Regions from separate parts of the Paenibacillus sp. 102 genome, predicted to be linked through region 3. Evidence: riboswitches for the same ligand, from Rfam matches in the RefSeq annotation. Region 3 holds a riboswitch; each other region holds the start of a gene.

Region 1 (4,087 bases), on a different contig from region 3:
TGTTACATCATCCATTGGTGGATTGTGTAAACCAGCGCGAACATTTAAATAATAGCGGTGCAGCGGATTCTTTTCAGATAAACTTTTTGCCCCTACAATTCTCATTGCCTTATCGACAATTGATATCGCTGCATTCGTCGCAATATATTTCGCTGCTGCTAATTCTGCTTGCAAGGATTGTTTATTTTTCGCCTCATCATATTTTTTCGCCACTTGGTATAAAAAAGTGCGAGCTTGCAAGAGTTCTAACTCTAATTCGCCTACTAATCTTCTAACGTTTGGAAGCAAGCTGATTGGGTGATTTAAACTATTCGGTTGATATGATTTCGCAAAATCAATTGCATAATTTCTTGCAGCCTGTGCAATTCCCAAATAGCATGCTGGTATATGAAGTAACCATCCAATTCCTTTCGGTTTCGACTTCGAACCTTTTACATCTGTAAAAAATTTATTCGGGATTTCAACATTCTGCAGTACAAGATCGTGGCTAGCGGTTCCGCGCATCGCAACACTATCCCAAGTCTCCTCAATAAACACACCCTTTTCATGTCTTGGAATTACAAATTCCCCAATCTCTTCTCTTCCTTCAATACTCGCTGAAATAATGAAATAATCGAGTACAGGTGCCATCGTTGTAAAAGTCTTTCTCCCGTTTATAATCCATTTATCACCTTTTTGTACAGCTAACGTTTCTGGTTTTCCGCCTCGCGTTGGACTCCCTGTTTTTGGTTCCGTTGCCGCTCTGTTAAAAAGAGCGCCTTTTTTTACTTCGTCACAAAACCAAGCGAACATATCGGGTTTCCATGAACGATTTTCAGCAAGTTCCTTCACAATCCCAAGGTGCCAGCCAATTGATAAAGCTGTTGCTCCGTCTCCCTCTGCAATCTTTTCTTGAAATAAAACAAAGTCATATAGCGAAATTGCCTTTCCTCCGACATCTTTTGGTAATGTTAACTTCGTATAACCGATATGCTGCAACTCTTTAATATTTTCAAAAGGAAAAGATCCGAGTTCACTCAGTTGATGTTCCCTTCCTGCAAACTGCGGAATTAATTCCTTTATCTTCTCCAATACGAGAACTTGTTCTTCTGTTTCTATAAATGATAATGTCATATCAAGATCTCCTTTACTTTAAGTAATCAGGAAGTACGAATCCTTCAAATTGTTCTTCAGATTGAATCATCTTTTTAAATTCTGGTGAATGGTACGCTTCAATTAAGTCTTTCGCAAATTGTTTTTCTTTATCTTCATCACGAACAGTAACAATAATTCTGTGTTGCGGAGGTGTTTTTTCTAATTCCAATGCTTCTTTTAACTTATGTCCAGATGAAATGACAAGATTTCCGTTAATAATGCCGTAATCTAAATCTTTCATTGCCCTTGGGATTTGTGGTGATTCGAGCGGTACTAATTTGAAATCTTTCTTTTTAAACGTTATGTCTTTTTCAGAGATTGTTAAAATATTTACATTTCCTTTTAATTTCACCCAGCCAATCTCTTCTAAAATACGTAATGCCCGTTCTAAATTAACTGGATCATTGGGTACCCCAATCTTCATTCCATCTTTCAAATCATCTAATGATTTATGTTTTTCAGAGTATACACCTTGAGGTGCTGATGGAACTTGAATAATACTTGAAATTTTCGCATTATTTTCTTTTGCGTAAGACTTCATAAAAGCAGTACTTTGAAATATATTTGCATCAATATCCTTATTCGTTAATGCAGGATTTGTTTCGTTTGGCGAATTAAACTCAACAATTTTAATTTTGTATCCCTTTTTCTCTAAGTACGGTTGTACTGCTTTTTTCACTTGATCGCTATATGGACCAGGTGTAAAGCCTAAACGAATCTCTTTTTGATTGCCCCCTGATGTCTGCGTACAACCAGTAATGATAAATAAACTACATACAATACTTACAAGTGCAAAAAATAAACGCTTCATCCCTTCTCCTCCTACTAAAAAACAACCTTACATATAAGAAGGTTGTCATCTCTTTTCCTTCTTATCTACTCGGAATTAGCACCTTTTTATTACAGATAGGTTGCTGAAGCTTCATCGGGCCGTTCCCTCCACTTCTCTCGATAAGATTATATTTTATTATGTTCTCTATTGTGTCACTATTCCGATGAAAATACAAGGCTTTTATTATAAAAATTTTCTATAATTTGTAAAGTTATAGGAAAATTACAACATATTCACATAACAAAAAGGATAGATAAGGCAGAGTAGTTCTGCCTTATCTATCCTTTCTCTTACTTGTTTAATCACCTTTCAGCATACGTAAAGGTAACGATGCAACATACCCAATATAAGAACATAATTCTTTAAAAAAGAACGGAATTTCTGTATCTAATGTTTTATATGCTGATGTTGGCGTTGGTGATGCATATGCATCCATCCCAATATGCTTCGCTATTTTCATCGCTCGCTTCATATGAAGAGGATCACTTACAATCGTGTATGTATGTAAGCCATTATCAATTCCGACCTGTTTCGCATTCTTTAAATTATCTTCTGTAAAACGCGACTGTGTTTCAATTAATATATCTTCATCCTTTACGTTATGTTTTATTGCATACGCTTTTGCAGTACGTGCTTCTTCTTGCTCCGCTTCAAATTTGGTACCACCTGTAAAAATAATTTTTTTAATACTTCCATTCTTATACAAGGAAATCGCATGATTGATTCTTTCGCGAAATACAGGAGACGGCTTTCCGTTCCAAGACGCCGCTCCTAGTACAACAGCAGCATCTGTAGGTACCTCGTCTGTTTTAAAGCGATAACTCCAAATATCGTAAGCTACATAACTTACAAATAGAATCATAGAACTAATCATAAGCAAGAACACTTGCAAGATTCTTCTTTTTTTACTTTTCTTATTTTGTTTCATTTGTACTAGCCTCCGTGCATCATCCATACTTCTATTAATTTAAAATGATCTTTTTTGAATCATTATATTTGAGTTTATTTGAAAGAAGGCACTTTTCTCAACAATTGATTCGTGCTATAAAGGGTTTTCATTCAAATAGAGGATTTTTAATTTACTATTATTTGCGGTTCATACTTTATGAATTTGATTTATGTACAAATTTCTCATACAACTCTATTGTAACGAATTTCTTCACAGAAGGGAATGATGAAACAAAAGTATATAAAAGAAGTTATCATTTTGTAAGAAAAAAAGAAGAGATTTTCCTAATTTCATAGAAACGAACCTCTTTTTTCTATCTACTTTATAATCCAATATTTCATATGTTGCTCCTCAAGTGCACATGTAAAGCCTGCTTTTTCTAACACTCTACTTGAAGCAACATTACTCGTTAAGCAATCTGCTTTAATCGTTTTTACTTCCTCATTCTGCTTAAGCCACTCTACAAAAGCTCTCGCCATCTCAGTCGCATAACCATTTCCTTGATAATCTGATACGATACTATATCCAATCTCAACTGTACCAGTTGAATCAGGTGCACCTTTACAACCCATATCACCAATAATTGCATTATCTTCCTTATGAATAATGAGTCCACTCCACTTACTTTGCTTTGGATTTTTCCGTAAACCTTCCGCAATCCACGGCAAAATATCTTTATAATCAGGCATTGGCCAGTCTAAAGATACTTTATATGGTATGATTTCCTGCAACTCTTCTCTTCCTTTTATCGTTGCCTCGACAAGTTCTAATGTAAAGGGAATCATCTTTAGTCGCTTTGTTTCAATATTTATCATGTAAACCTCCTATTTATGTAAATCCATTTTTTTCAGTAGTTGCTCTTTCACTACTGGCCACTCACTCAAAATGATGCTATATACTACCGCATCCCTTACATAGCCACTCGGTAACTTTCTTTCATTTCGTAATACTCCTTCTTTTACTGCACCTAGCCTTTCAATTGCTCGCTGCGCTTTTTCATTTCGCAAATCTGTCTTTATTTGCACGCGCAGCATCTTTAATTTTTCAAACGCATATTGCAATAACATGTACTTACATTCCGTATTTATACTCGTTCTCTGTACACTCGGATGATACCATGTTTGACCAAGCTCGGCAGTCTTGCTTTCTGTTGATATATTGTACAAACGTGT
Region 2 (4,087 bases), on a different contig from region 3:
ATGATTTTCTTCGTGGTAGTAGTATTAGGACTTACAGCGAAAATATTTGGTATTAACATTTTCCAATTCTTTAAGATCTTAAAAGACGAGCTTATTTTAGCGTATTCTACTGCAAGCTCAGAAACGGTTTTACCGAAAATCATGGAGAAAATGGAGAAGTTCGGTTGTCCGAAAGCAATTACATCTTTCGTTATTCCGACAGGTTATTCATTTAACTTAGATGGATCAACTTTATATCAAGCCATTGCAGCGATTTTCTTAGCGCAAATGTATGGCATTGATTTATCTCTTACGCAGCAAATTACATTATTGCTTGTATTAATGGTTACATCTAAAGGGATTGCGGGTGTACCGGGTGTATCATTTGTTGTATTATTAGCAACATTAGGTACAGTAGGTATTCCGGCAGAGGGATTAGCATTTATCGCAGGTATTGACCGTATTTTAGATATGGCTCGTACAGCAGTTAACGTAGTAGGTAACTCTTTAGCAGCTGTTGTTATGTCTAAATGGGAAGGTCAATATGACGATGCAAAAGGACAAGCTTATGTAAAAGAGATTTCTCAAAAACAGCAAGTAGCTTAATTATTATTCGAAAAGCTCTCACATATTATGTGAGAGCTTTTCTATATAGAAAAAGGAGCGGAGAGTAATGAAACGGAAGTACGGAAACGGTTCTTCTTGGGAGCGATTAATAGAGAAGACGTATACGGTGAAGAACATAGGAGAAGGTATGTTAGGAATATTGCATATGCTGAAAGTGAAAGAGCCTAGTTTTAAAGAGTACAACGATAGAGAGCTTTGTATTGTAAACGATGGATATACGTGGGTGCAATATTTTATAAATGATAAAAACTTTGCAATTACAGCTATGTTAAATGAAAGAATGGAATTAGTACAGTATTATATTGATGTGGCGGAAAAATATAAAATAGATGAACGAGGTATGCCGTATTTTGATGATCTATATTTGGATGTAGTGCTATTACCAAATGGTGATGTATATTTGTTGGATGAAGATGAATTAGAAACAGCGTATATGGATGGAGATATTTCGAAAGAAGAATATAAAGTAGCTTGGAATACAGCTAGTTGGATTATTGAAGCAATTGGAAAAGAGAATTTTTCTTGGATTACAGTTTTAGAAACAGAAATTGAAAAATTAAAATAATATTTTTTTTTACAGAAAGCTTGATTTATTCGTATTTTTGTATAAATATCAAAAAATACCAATGATTTTTACATAAATAATAATTGACTTTTGATTTGTAAGCGAGTAAAGTTAGGGAAGAAATTATTATTAAAAATAAAATATGAAACCTTCTTATAAAGAGAGGCGGAGGGACTGGCCCTACGATGCCTCGGCAGCGGACTCGCAACAGAGTGCTGTGCCAAATCCAGCAAGCATGTGCTTGATAGATGAGGAGAGTGTTTCTTATAGATGTATAAGACCTCTTCTTTTGGGAAGAGGTCTTTTGTTATAAGATAGAAAAGGTTTAGAACTAGGGAGAGATGTTATTTTGAAACAAATGAAGGGAAATGGCTTAGCATTATTACCTCTTGGAATATTCTTAGCGCTATTTATTGGCTCTGGAATCATTACAGGGGATTTTTATAAATTGCCGATACTTGTAGCTATTTTAATTGCTGTAGGGACTGCATTAGTGATGAACAGAAAAGAAAGCTTTACATCAAAAGTAGAACGGTTTGCCAAAGGGGCTGGTAATCCGGATATTATGATTATGGTTTTGATTTTTGTACTTGCTGGTGCGTTTTCTGAAACAGCAAAAGGAATGGGCGGGGTTGACTCTACAGTTAATTTAGCGCTATCTATTTTACCACAAGGGTTTATCGTTGCAGGAATTTTTGTTATAGGTGCCTTTATTTCATTAGCAATGGGAACTTCGATGGGGACTATTGCAGCGATAGCACCAATTGCAGTAGGGATTAGCCAGCAAACAGATATTTCTATTGCGTTAACGATGGCAACAGTTGTTGGCGGGGCGATGTTTGGTGATAATCTATCGTTTATTTCTGACACGACAATTGCAGCAGTTCGTTCACAAGGTACGGAAATGAAAGATAAGTTTAAAACAAACTTTTTAATTGTTTTACCAGCTGCAATTATTACAATTATAGTATTGGTTTTCCTTACATTAGGAAATCATACAGAAATCAAAGCTCACACATTTGACTGGGTGAAAATATTGCCGTATGCGGTTGTGCTTGTTACAGCTTTACTTGGATGGAATGTGCTTGTTGTGTTAGCAGGCGGAACGGTTCTATCAGGTTTTATTGGTCTTATTGATGGAAGCTACACATTAGCTAGCTTCTTTAAAAGTGTTACAACAGGGATAAATGGAATGATGGAGCTTGTATTACTAGCAATTTTAATCGGTGGAATGGTTGAAATCATTCAATATAATGGTGGTATTCAATATTTAATGAATACATTAACACGTAATATTCGTTCGAAAAAAGGTGCAGAATTTGGAATCGCTAGTTTAGTTAGTCTGACAAATATTTGTACAGCGAATAACACAATTTCTATTATATTCACGGGTCCACTTGCAAAAAATATTGCCGATCAATATGAAATTGATCCAAGAAAATCAGCGAGTGTATTAGATCTTTTTTCATGTTGTGTACAAGGATTAGTTCCATATGGTGCGCAAATGTTAACGGCGGCAGGATTTGCGGCATTGTCACCGGTTGAATTGCTACCATATGCGTTTTATCCGATTTTGGTTGGAGTTTGTGGCATAGTTTCTATTTTAATTGGTTTCCCTCGGTTTTCGAAGGTAGCAGAAAAAGAGCAATATCATAAAACAGCGTAAAGAAGAGGATGTCTTGTATAAGGCATCCTCTTTCTTTATGAATCGCTCTTTGATTTACAATGTGAAAAGGGCTTATAGGATGCAACAAGAATTTCATAAGGCTTAATAAAAATTTTAAATATATATTCTAATTAAAGGAATTGATACTTTTATTAAGTCTATTCTTTTTAGCTCCCAGCTTGTTTTATATTCCATCACCATGTAGGGCTGACCTGAAATAGGTCTTAAGTCTGATTTGAAAACGGTTCTTAAGCTCGTTATGGGAAAACGAAAAAATAGTTAAGATAAGAGTATCAAATCGAAGGGAGGCAAGCACAAGATGAAACAATTTCTAGCGTTTATCGCAGCCGGTATTTTGGCTTTAATTGCTCTTGGTAGTCTTGCTGGTATTGTAGGGTTCGCAATTGGAGCAGGGATTGTGTACTGGAGCTATAAATCATTTGTGCGAGCACAATCATTTTTTGGAAAGTTAGCTTGGGGTATTGCTGGTTTAATCGGCTTGTCAATCGCCCTTTCTCATTCCCCAGCATTAATCGGTATCGCAGCATTAGTCGTTCTATACTACGGATACCGTGAGTGGAAAAAAGAAAAAGATGTAGTAGTTGATTCTGCTTCAGAAGGAGCTAAACCATATAGCAACTTTGAAGATGAGTGGAACAAGTTAATGAAAAACTAATATATAAATCCAAATCAAAAAACAAAATAAACTCTTTCTTTTTAGGTGGGAGAGAGCATCCGGCCATGCATAGAAGCGGTCAGATCCTCTTTTTGTCCCATGCCAAGTGAAAACAGTGAGAGAAAACCAGTGTAAGTCACCTTTTGTTCTTTGTGACAGCGACTTATATGTAGAAAAATAAACAATGAATTTAAATGAAAAAACTTTAGAGTAGAAGAGAGGAAGATTAGAATGAAACAATCTTTATTCGGACGTGTACGCGATGCGATTTTAGCAGATTTTCATAATGTTTTAGATGAGAAAGAAAGAAAAAATCCAATTGCTATGTTAAATCAATATTTACGTGATAGTGAGCGTGAAATAACAAAAATTGAAAAGTTAATCGAGCGTCATAAAACATTAAAATCTAACTTTGCTCGTGAACTTGAGCAGGCTCGTTATTTCGTAAATAAGCGATCAAAGCAAGCTGTAATTGCACAAGAAGCAGGAGAAATCCAATTGCATGAACGTGCATTAGAAGAAGTATCATACTATGAAGGGCAAGTATCACGCTTAGAAGAGATGTATGCAGGTG
Region 3 (4,087 bases):
AAACAATCATGTGGTCAAATATTTCAGAGCAATTCCCAGTACCTGGTTATAGTTATTGGGCAGTGGGAGTTGATATTACTCATCGAAAAGGGATTGAAGAGCAATTAAAACAGCAAACTTCTGAGCTAGAGCTTATTTTCAAAGCATTACCTGATTTATGTTTTTTAACTGAAGCTGATGGAACAATTATAGATTATAAAGCCGGTTCAACAGCTAAATTTTACGTACCTGCAGAATCATTTATGGGGAAAAAGTTTTACGAAGTCTTGCCATCACCTGTAGCACAGCAATTTCAAGAAGCCATTCATCAAGTACAACAAAAGGAATCGACAGTTATTGTTGAGTATCCGCTAACACTTAAAGGAAGTATTAGTTTCTTTGAAGCTAGGTGTTTACCACTTTTACAAGATAAGATTATGATAATTGTTCGGGATATTACCGAACGGAAAAAGACTGAAGAGTTATTGAATAAATCAGATACACTTGCAGCAATTGGACAATTAGCGGCCGGGGTAGCCCACGAAGTCCGAAATCCATTAACAGTAATCAAAGGATTTATTCAATTATTTCAAATAAACCAAGAAGATCAAGATAAATATTTTGATCTTATGCTATCAGAGATTGAAAGAATTGAATCTATACTTCATGAGTTTTTATCGATTGCAAAGACTGATGTCATTCCAACTGAAAAGAAAAATATTTGTTCGATCTTAAGAAATGTCGTTTCGTTAATCAACACAAAGGCAATTATGACAAATATTCAAATTGATCTGTATATAGAGTCAAAAGAATTAATGATTGATTGTTGTGAAAATCAATTAAAACAAGTTTTTGTTAATATTTTACAAAACTCAATTGAAGCAATGCCAGATGGTGGGAAAATCTCTATTTCTGTGAAAAAATCAGAGTGTGAGGAAGTTATTATTAATATGGTAGATGAGGGCATAGGAATTCCTGAGGAAAGAATAAAAAGGCTAGGCGAACCTTTCTATAGTACGAAAGAAAAAGGAACGGGTATTGGATTAATGCTCAGTTATAAAATTATTGAGAGTCATCACGGAAGAATTAGTATTATGAGTGAGGTAGGAGTAGGAACATTGGTTACTATTTATTTACCCATGTTTCAAAGTGAGCAGGTGACTTCTCATTCGACTATGCCATCTATAACAGGGGTTTTGTAAAGAAAGCAATGAGGAAAATTAATATAGAGTTACAATAAAGAAAAGAAGCTGTCTTATTATTTGTAAGACAGCTTCTTTTCTTTATTAGCCGGCGAATTGCACTGCAGTTTTAGCATGTAAAAAAGCAGTATCAAATACAGGGATAGAAAGGTCTTGTTGTGAAATGAGTAACGGTATTTCTGTACATCCTAATAAAATTCCCTCTGCGCCATTTTCAATGAGTTTTTGAATGATTTGTAAGAAACGGTCTTTGGATTGATGTGAAATAATACCTTTGCTTAATTCGTGGAGAATGACATGATGAATGAAATTTCGTTCATTTTCTTCGGGAATAATTGTTTCAATACCATAATTAGCTAGTCTCGTTTTATAAAAATCTTGTTCCATTGTCTGTTTTGTTCCAAGTAAACCAATCCGTTTCACATCATGTTCAACAATTTCTTCAGCGCTTACATCTCCAATGTGGAGAAGGGGGATAGAGATTGCTTGTTCTACTTCTTCCGCAAATTGGTGTACTGTATTTGAACACATAAGTATACAATCTGCACCGGAATGTTCTACTTTTTTTGCTACTTGAACGAGTTGGTTTTGCACTTCCTCATATTGTTGATTTTGTAATAAAGTTGTCACTTCGCCAAAATCCATGCTATATAAAACAAGCTTTGCATTATGATTATACTGAGATAAAGTTAGCGTATTAATATGTTTATAATAAAGAGATGTTGATTCCCAGCTTAATCCACCAATTAGCCCAATTACTTTCATGATCAATTCCTCCCGTTATCCCGTTTGTTACATTAATTATTCCATAATTCCGATGAGAATACAATGATTTATTTATTTGTTTTTCAAAAAAGAAAAATATTGAAATTAATTTACGTTAATGCAATAATACAAATTACAAACGAATACTTATCCAGAGAGGTGGAGGGAACGGCCCTATGAAACCTCAGCAACCCCTATTTATTCATAGAAATAGGAAGGTGCTAATTCCGCAAAAGACGTATTGTCTTTTGAAAGATAAGAGGATCATATCTCCATACGCAAATGACCTCTTATAGAAGAGGTCATTTTTTATTGGGAAGAAAGGAAGTGAAGATGCATAATTCAATTTTCTTTTACATATAGGACTAATATAAGCTAACTGGAATGAGAGGAGAATCCATATGAACAAATTATCTACAAAATTAGTCGTAGCAATTGGAATCGGTTCTGCAATATATGGTGTATTAGGTCTATGGGGACTTTCAATTGCCCCAAACACATTTATAAAACCTGCTCTAGCTATATTAACAATTTTTGGTGCAATTTTCGGGCCATTTGCAGGGCTTTTGATTGGCCTTATCGGTCATACAGTGACAGATATTATCGCTGGATGGGGGATATGGTGGGGGTGGGTACTTAGCTCAGGAATTATTGGATTTACGATGGGACTTGTACAAAAAAGAGCGAGTTTCAGTGTGAAAAATGGAATATTCCATAATCGAGATATTTCATATTTTGCTGTAACTGGTTTAATTGGGATTGTCATTGCAATTATATTTGCCGGTGCTTTTGATATTATCGTTATGGGGGAACCTTTAGATAAAATTATTATTCAAGTATTTGGTGCAACGATTGCAGATGTCCTTGTATTCTTAATTCTTGGTTTACCAATTACACTTGGATTAGCGAAGGCGAATAAAAAACATACACATTTAAAAATTGAAAAGTAGGGATAGTACAATGAAGCCTATTATTTCCTTTGAACAATTCACATTTCAATATAAACAAGTGACAGAACCTACTTTAAAGAATGTTACATTCCATATTTATCCAGGAGAAAAAGTATTGATTGTCGGTCGAAGTGGATCAGGAAAATCAACGTTGGCCCATTGTATAAATGGGCTGATCCCCTTTTCATATGAAGGATCAAGTACTGGGAACATTTCAATATGTGGTAAGGATCCACGAAAAGGTAGTATTTTTGAACAAAGTAAGCATGTAGGAACTATTTTACAAGATCAAGATTCCCAATTTATTGGTTTAACCGTAGGAGAAGATGTTGCTTTTTCACTAGAAAACGATTGTGTAGAACAGAAGAAAATGAAGGCGGTTGTTATGGACTCTTTGCAGAAAGTACAGATGCACGCATTTCATTCACGAAGCCCACATGAATTGTCTGGTGGCCAAAAACAATCTGTATCTCTTGCTGGGCTACTAACGACAGATGCTGACATATTATTATTTGATGAGCCACTAGCGAATTTAGACCCTATAAGTAGTTTGAAAACAGTAGAACTTATTCAAAAGGTTCACCAACAATCAAATAAAACAATCGTTATTATTGAGCATAGAATAGAAGAAATACTAAAATTAGACCTTGATAAAATCATATTAATAGAGGAAGGGAGAATTGTAGCAATCGATTCACCAAAAAGGATTTTACAAACAAACATTCTACAAAATATAGGATTAAGAGAACCTGTATATATTGAAGCGTTAAAAAATCTAAAAATGAATATTTTAGATGAAGAAATATATCCAATTGAAACTTTAAATAATGAGAAGTTAAATAAAACGGTAAAACAATGGATGATGAGCTCTACCGCTTCTAAAAAACAACCTAAAAAAGAAATCTTATGTCAAATAGAGAATCTCTCATTTTCATATTCTCACAAAAATTTCACATTAAAGGACATAACAGTCTCTATACGAAGGGGAGAAATTTTAGCATTATTAGGTCATAATGGTGCAGGTAAGTCTACATTTGCACATTTATTAACTGGAATGAACAAAGCACAGGAAGGGAAAATTATATTTGATAATGATAATATAACTTCATGGTCTATTCGTAAGCGTGGAGAAGTGATATCTTACGTCATGCAAAATCCTAATCATATGATTACACAATCTACTGTTTGGGA
Region 4 (4,087 bases), on a different contig from region 3:
GCATGTTCGCTACGCAGCAATCGCCTGTAGAAATGATTGCTCATTGGGGAAATGGGATTTGGGGACTTTTAGCCTTCGCAATGCAAATGGCACTTGTACTCGTTACAGGTTCTGTATTAGCTAACGCTCCGCTCATTCGCAAAGGCTTAGCAAAAGCTGCACAATTACCAAAAACAAGTGGGCAAGGTATTATCGCTATTTCTATTGTTAGTTTACTTGGGGCATACATAAACTGGGGATTTGGCATTGTTGTGTCTGTTTTATATGCAAAGGAAGTTGCAAAACACATACAAAATTTAGATTATCGACTTGCCATCGCTTCTTCTTATTCTGGATTTCTTATTTGGCACGCGGGACTTTCTGCCTCGATTCCACTTACACTAGCATCTGGAGGAGAAACGTTAATCAAAACAACTGCTGGAAGTATAAAAGAAGCTATTCCCATAACAGAAACATTATTTTCACCGTATGCGCTCGTTCCTGTACTTATATTTTTAGTAACTATGCCACTTATAAATAAGGCGATGCATCCTGATGAAAATCATACGATTAAAGTGGATCCTAGCGTATTTCAGGAAGAAGCTGCAGCCCAAGAAGTAGAGGCCCAGACATTTGCTGAGAAAATGGAAAATAGCATTGGGATAACAGTATGCGTTGGACTATTAGGTCTTATTTATATTGTTCATTATTTTAGTACGAAAGGTTTCAATCTTACACTTGATATCGTTATTTTTATGCTGTTAATCGCTGGTCTTATTTTTCATCGTACTCCTATTCAATATATTCGCGCCTTTTCAGATTCAACGAAAAGCGCTTCTGGCATTCTACTCCAATTTCCATTTTACGCAGGAATTATGGGAATGATGATTGGAGCGAACAGCGAAGGTCTTTCACTTGGAGGAGCAATTTCTAATTTCTTTATTAGCATTTCGAGTGAAACCACCTTTCCTCTATTCACGTTTTTAAGCGCAGGAATTGTAAACATTTTCGTACCATCTGGAGGCGGTCAATGGGCTGTACAAGCCCCTATCATGATCCCAGCTGGCGCAGAACTTGGTGTACCTGCTGCGAAAACCGCAATGGCAATTGCTTGGGGAGATGCTTGGACGAACTTGATACAACCTTTCTGGGCATTACCTGCATTAGCAATTGCCGGTTTAGGTGCCCGCGATATTATGGGATTTTGTGTTGTTAACTTACTTTATGCAGGGGTAGTTATCGGTTTATGCTTTCTTTTCATCTAAATTTAAATCATTCAAAAAAGCTAGTTTTATACTAGCTTTTTTACATAATAACTATGAGATTTATCCATTGTTTTCTATACATCTTATTACCTTTCCCCATTCATCATATGAAAGATGTAATCTTCTATATGCAAATACCATTGTACAAACACTTTCAATCATCGAAGGATTTTCTCGGAGAAAATCCCATCTCAATACTTTAGGTAATTCGTACATCTTATACTCTTTACTTTCCTTAATAACCCCATCAACTTCCCGTTCACAAATTCCCATTACTAAATAATCCACTCTTAATTGTTGCTTCACCTTTTGAAACACTTCACTATGATGTTTCAATTGAAGTAAGCAAATTACATATGTACGAAACAATTCATCATTCCGATTACAGCATCTTATTATCATTTCTAGCTCATTCATAATTTTTCAGCCTTCTCTTTTATTTCTAAAAGCCACTTTTCACGTTTTGCTGCTTTACTTGTTTTTACAGACTGAAAGACAGATCGTTTGATTTGACGTATACCACAAAATCGTAAAATACCCTTTTTCATAATCACCCAATCAGCGGAGCGATATAAGAGTGCCACGTACCATAACGGCGAATCTAGAGTATTAATAACCCACGCCGTTTTCCCTGTAAGCAACCCTTTCGGCATTACCCCTTCATATTTATATGCAAACCCAGCAACAAAAACGCGATCAATAAATCCTTTTAAAATAGCTGGCATCCCCCACCACCAAATTGGATAAATAAAAATAAAAGAATCTGCCTCTTTGACTAATGTTCTGTATTTCTCTGTCTCTTCTTCATACGCTAAATCACGTCTTCTTTTATCTTCGTTAAAAATAAGTACTGGGTTAAATTGCTCCTTATAAAGATCGAGCAATGTAACCGAATGATCCGTTTCTTGCAGTCCTTTTTGGACATGTTCTAAAATGGATGCATTGAAGCTAGATGGATTAGGATGTGCATATATGATTAGTATGTTCACCTTCTTACAACACCTTTCCTTAAATTCCCTTTTGACTTTCTTTCGCATCCCATGCTATTCTAATACATGTCAAGTAGCAAGCCTATATGACAAACCAACTGACACCTACTCGGCGAAGGTGTCTCTTTTCATTTATAGCCGAATGAAATGCCTCTTTCAGGGCATATTCAACTTTTGACACTACACACTCAACACCATTCCCTTGTATCAGGCTGCTTTGGCAGTCTTTTACTCTACATACTTCTTTTAATTTTCAGATAAATTATAACATAAAAAAAGAGAGCCTAGCTCCCTTTTCTCGCCTTATAATATACCCCTTTTTCAGCATAGTGGTATTCATCATTAGCTAAAGTAATTTTCCCATCCAGTTTCAGTTCGTCTAATAGCCTTGATAAATAAAATTGGTGTAACATTTTTTTCGTGAATTTTCCTTCATGATGCGAAACGATATGTTCTTGAATATCTAATAGTGATATTGGTTTATCTTGTTCCATCATATATTCATATACTGCACTACGCAGCTTTACGTATTTTTCAAGTGTCACAGTACAATTGCAACCCCTTTCTTCTTATTCTGTTGTTTTTGAATCGGTTTTTTTGCAATAAAAAAACCTCTTCGATAAGAAGAAGTTACGTATATAGCTTCGTCTTATCTCCCAGAACAAATATGTTCTGCTGGAATTAGCACCTGCATCGCGGTTGCTGGGTTTCATCGGGCCAGTCCCTCCACCTCTCTGGATAAGAAAATATTCACTTTATATCTTACTATAGCTATTTTTATTACAATTGTCAAACAACATACAATAAGTTATATTTTCTTTCCTAACGCCCATACTAAAATTGTATGTAAAAAAGGAGGAATTTATGATGGATAAAAATGCCCGCGGATACGTTCAAGATTCATTCCATTCGCTGCAAGAAGCAAAGAATTGTTTAGAACATGCATTACAAACAGTCGAAAAGAGCGATAATCGGGAGCGCAATCGAACAATCTCTACAAGCTGTGGAACATGCATTACAAAAATGTAATCACACGGTTGATATTTTAGAACAAAAATAAATATCGCCCACCTCTTTACGAGATGGGCAATACCTCAAATGGCATACTGCAACAGTATTGCCGTCACAATTAAAAAATATACAGAATTAACGATTTCTAAAACCCCAACTTTTAATATAGATATTTTTTTACCATACAATACGATTGCACGAACTAGGCTCGGTATAAATACAAGAGAAATCAATGGATTTACTACGAAAGAAGCAATGATTAAGAAAATATGGTAGCCCCATGAGACATAGCGATAAGTAGGATTGTTCTTTTCACGTATCATTGTTTTCACATAAAATGTACTACCTAAGAAATAAAGGAAAGAAACAGCCGCAATCCACCATGCTGTCCCATCAATTGTCTTCATCGAAAAATAATAACTAATCAAACCACCAATGCAGAAAACAAGTATCGCACAAATGTCATTTACTAATGCTCGTTCCTTTTTTTGACGGGCAAAGTATATATTTACGATAAAGAGCGGAATCATCGTAACCGTGAATAAAAGAATTTTCCATTCATATAGTAAAGATACGCTCCCGAAAACACATGCAATAACAAAATAAATAATGGCTGCGTGTAAAAATTCTTTCTTTCGTGTTTGCTTCATGTACATTAAAAATGGATACGTTGCTAAATAGATAAATAACCAAGCTAGAAAGAGTGGAATATGATAGACTGTAGGTTTACCAAGTAGAACACTAAGTAGAAACGGAATCAGCAGCATTCCCCATGCACCATGCTGCTTTGGAACAACTAGCTTCATGAATATTACATCTCCTCTTTGAAAACCTTTCTCATTT

The links. A riboswitch is a leader RNA that binds a small molecule or an ion and turns the genes downstream of it on or off. The one in region 3 is predicted to bind S-adenosylmethionine.
Region 1: it holds a riboswitch for S-adenosylmethionine, as region 3 does, so the genes downstream of both, AAIE21_RS12655 (MetQ/NlpA family ABC transporter substrate-binding protein) here and AAIE21_RS11855 (ECF-type riboflavin transporter substrate-binding protein) in region 3, are expected to answer to the same signal.
Region 2: it holds a riboswitch for S-adenosylmethionine, as region 3 does, so the genes downstream of both, AAIE21_RS07635 (Na+/H+ antiporter NhaC family protein) here and AAIE21_RS11855 (ECF-type riboflavin transporter substrate-binding protein) in region 3, are expected to answer to the same signal.
Region 4: it holds a riboswitch for S-adenosylmethionine, as region 3 does, so the genes downstream of both, AAIE21_RS13220 (hypothetical protein) here and AAIE21_RS11855 (ECF-type riboflavin transporter substrate-binding protein) in region 3, are expected to answer to the same signal.

What each region holds. Positions count from the first base shown of each region.
Region 1 covers NZ_JBCGHT010000004.1:100,588-104,674, forward strand. The annotation lists gene AAIE21_RS12650 (acyl-CoA dehydrogenase family protein) at 1-1,113, opposite strand, end outside; gene AAIE21_RS12655 (MetQ/NlpA family ABC transporter substrate-binding protein) at 1,127-1,945, opposite strand; SAM riboswitch class I at 2,004-2,092, opposite strand; gene AAIE21_RS12660 (YdcF family protein) at 2,265-2,894, opposite strand; gene AAIE21_RS12665 (GNAT family N-acetyltransferase) at 3,233-3,730, opposite strand; gene AAIE21_RS12670 (GNAT family N-acetyltransferase) at 3,740-4,087, opposite strand, start outside.
Region 2 covers NZ_JBCGHT010000002.1:330,516-334,602, reverse strand. The annotation lists gene gltP (glutamate/aspartate:proton symporter GltP) at 1-585, shown strand, start outside; gene AAIE21_RS07640 (ribonuclease FAU-1 family protein) at 653-1,171, shown strand; SAM riboswitch class I at 1,322-1,426, shown strand; gene AAIE21_RS07635 (Na+/H+ antiporter NhaC family protein) at 1,521-2,837, shown strand; gene AAIE21_RS07630 (lmo0954 family membrane protein) at 3,157-3,513, shown strand; gene AAIE21_RS07625 (PspA/IM30 family protein) at 3,745-4,087, shown strand, end outside.
Region 3 covers NZ_JBCGHT010000003.1:515,130-519,216, reverse strand. The annotation lists gene AAIE21_RS11865 (ATP-binding protein) at 1-1,181, shown strand, start outside; gene AAIE21_RS11860 (aspartate/glutamate racemase family protein) at 1,266-1,946, opposite strand; SAM riboswitch class I at 2,091-2,208, shown strand; gene AAIE21_RS11855 (ECF-type riboflavin transporter substrate-binding protein) at 2,348-2,896, shown strand; gene AAIE21_RS11850 (ABC transporter ATP-binding protein) at 2,907-4,087, shown strand, end outside.
Region 4 covers NZ_JBCGHT010000004.1:207,358-211,444, forward strand. The annotation lists gene AAIE21_RS13205 (short-chain fatty acid transporter) at 1-1,244, shown strand, start outside; gene AAIE21_RS13210 (group-specific protein) at 1,305-1,661, opposite strand; gene AAIE21_RS13215 (NAD(P)H-dependent oxidoreductase) at 1,658-2,233, opposite strand; gene AAIE21_RS13220 (hypothetical protein) at 2,518-2,778, opposite strand; SAM riboswitch class I at 2,880-2,978, opposite strand; partial or broken gene AAIE21_RS13225 (hypothetical protein) at 3,101-3,293, shown strand; gene AAIE21_RS13230 (YwiC-like family protein) at 3,328-4,050, opposite strand.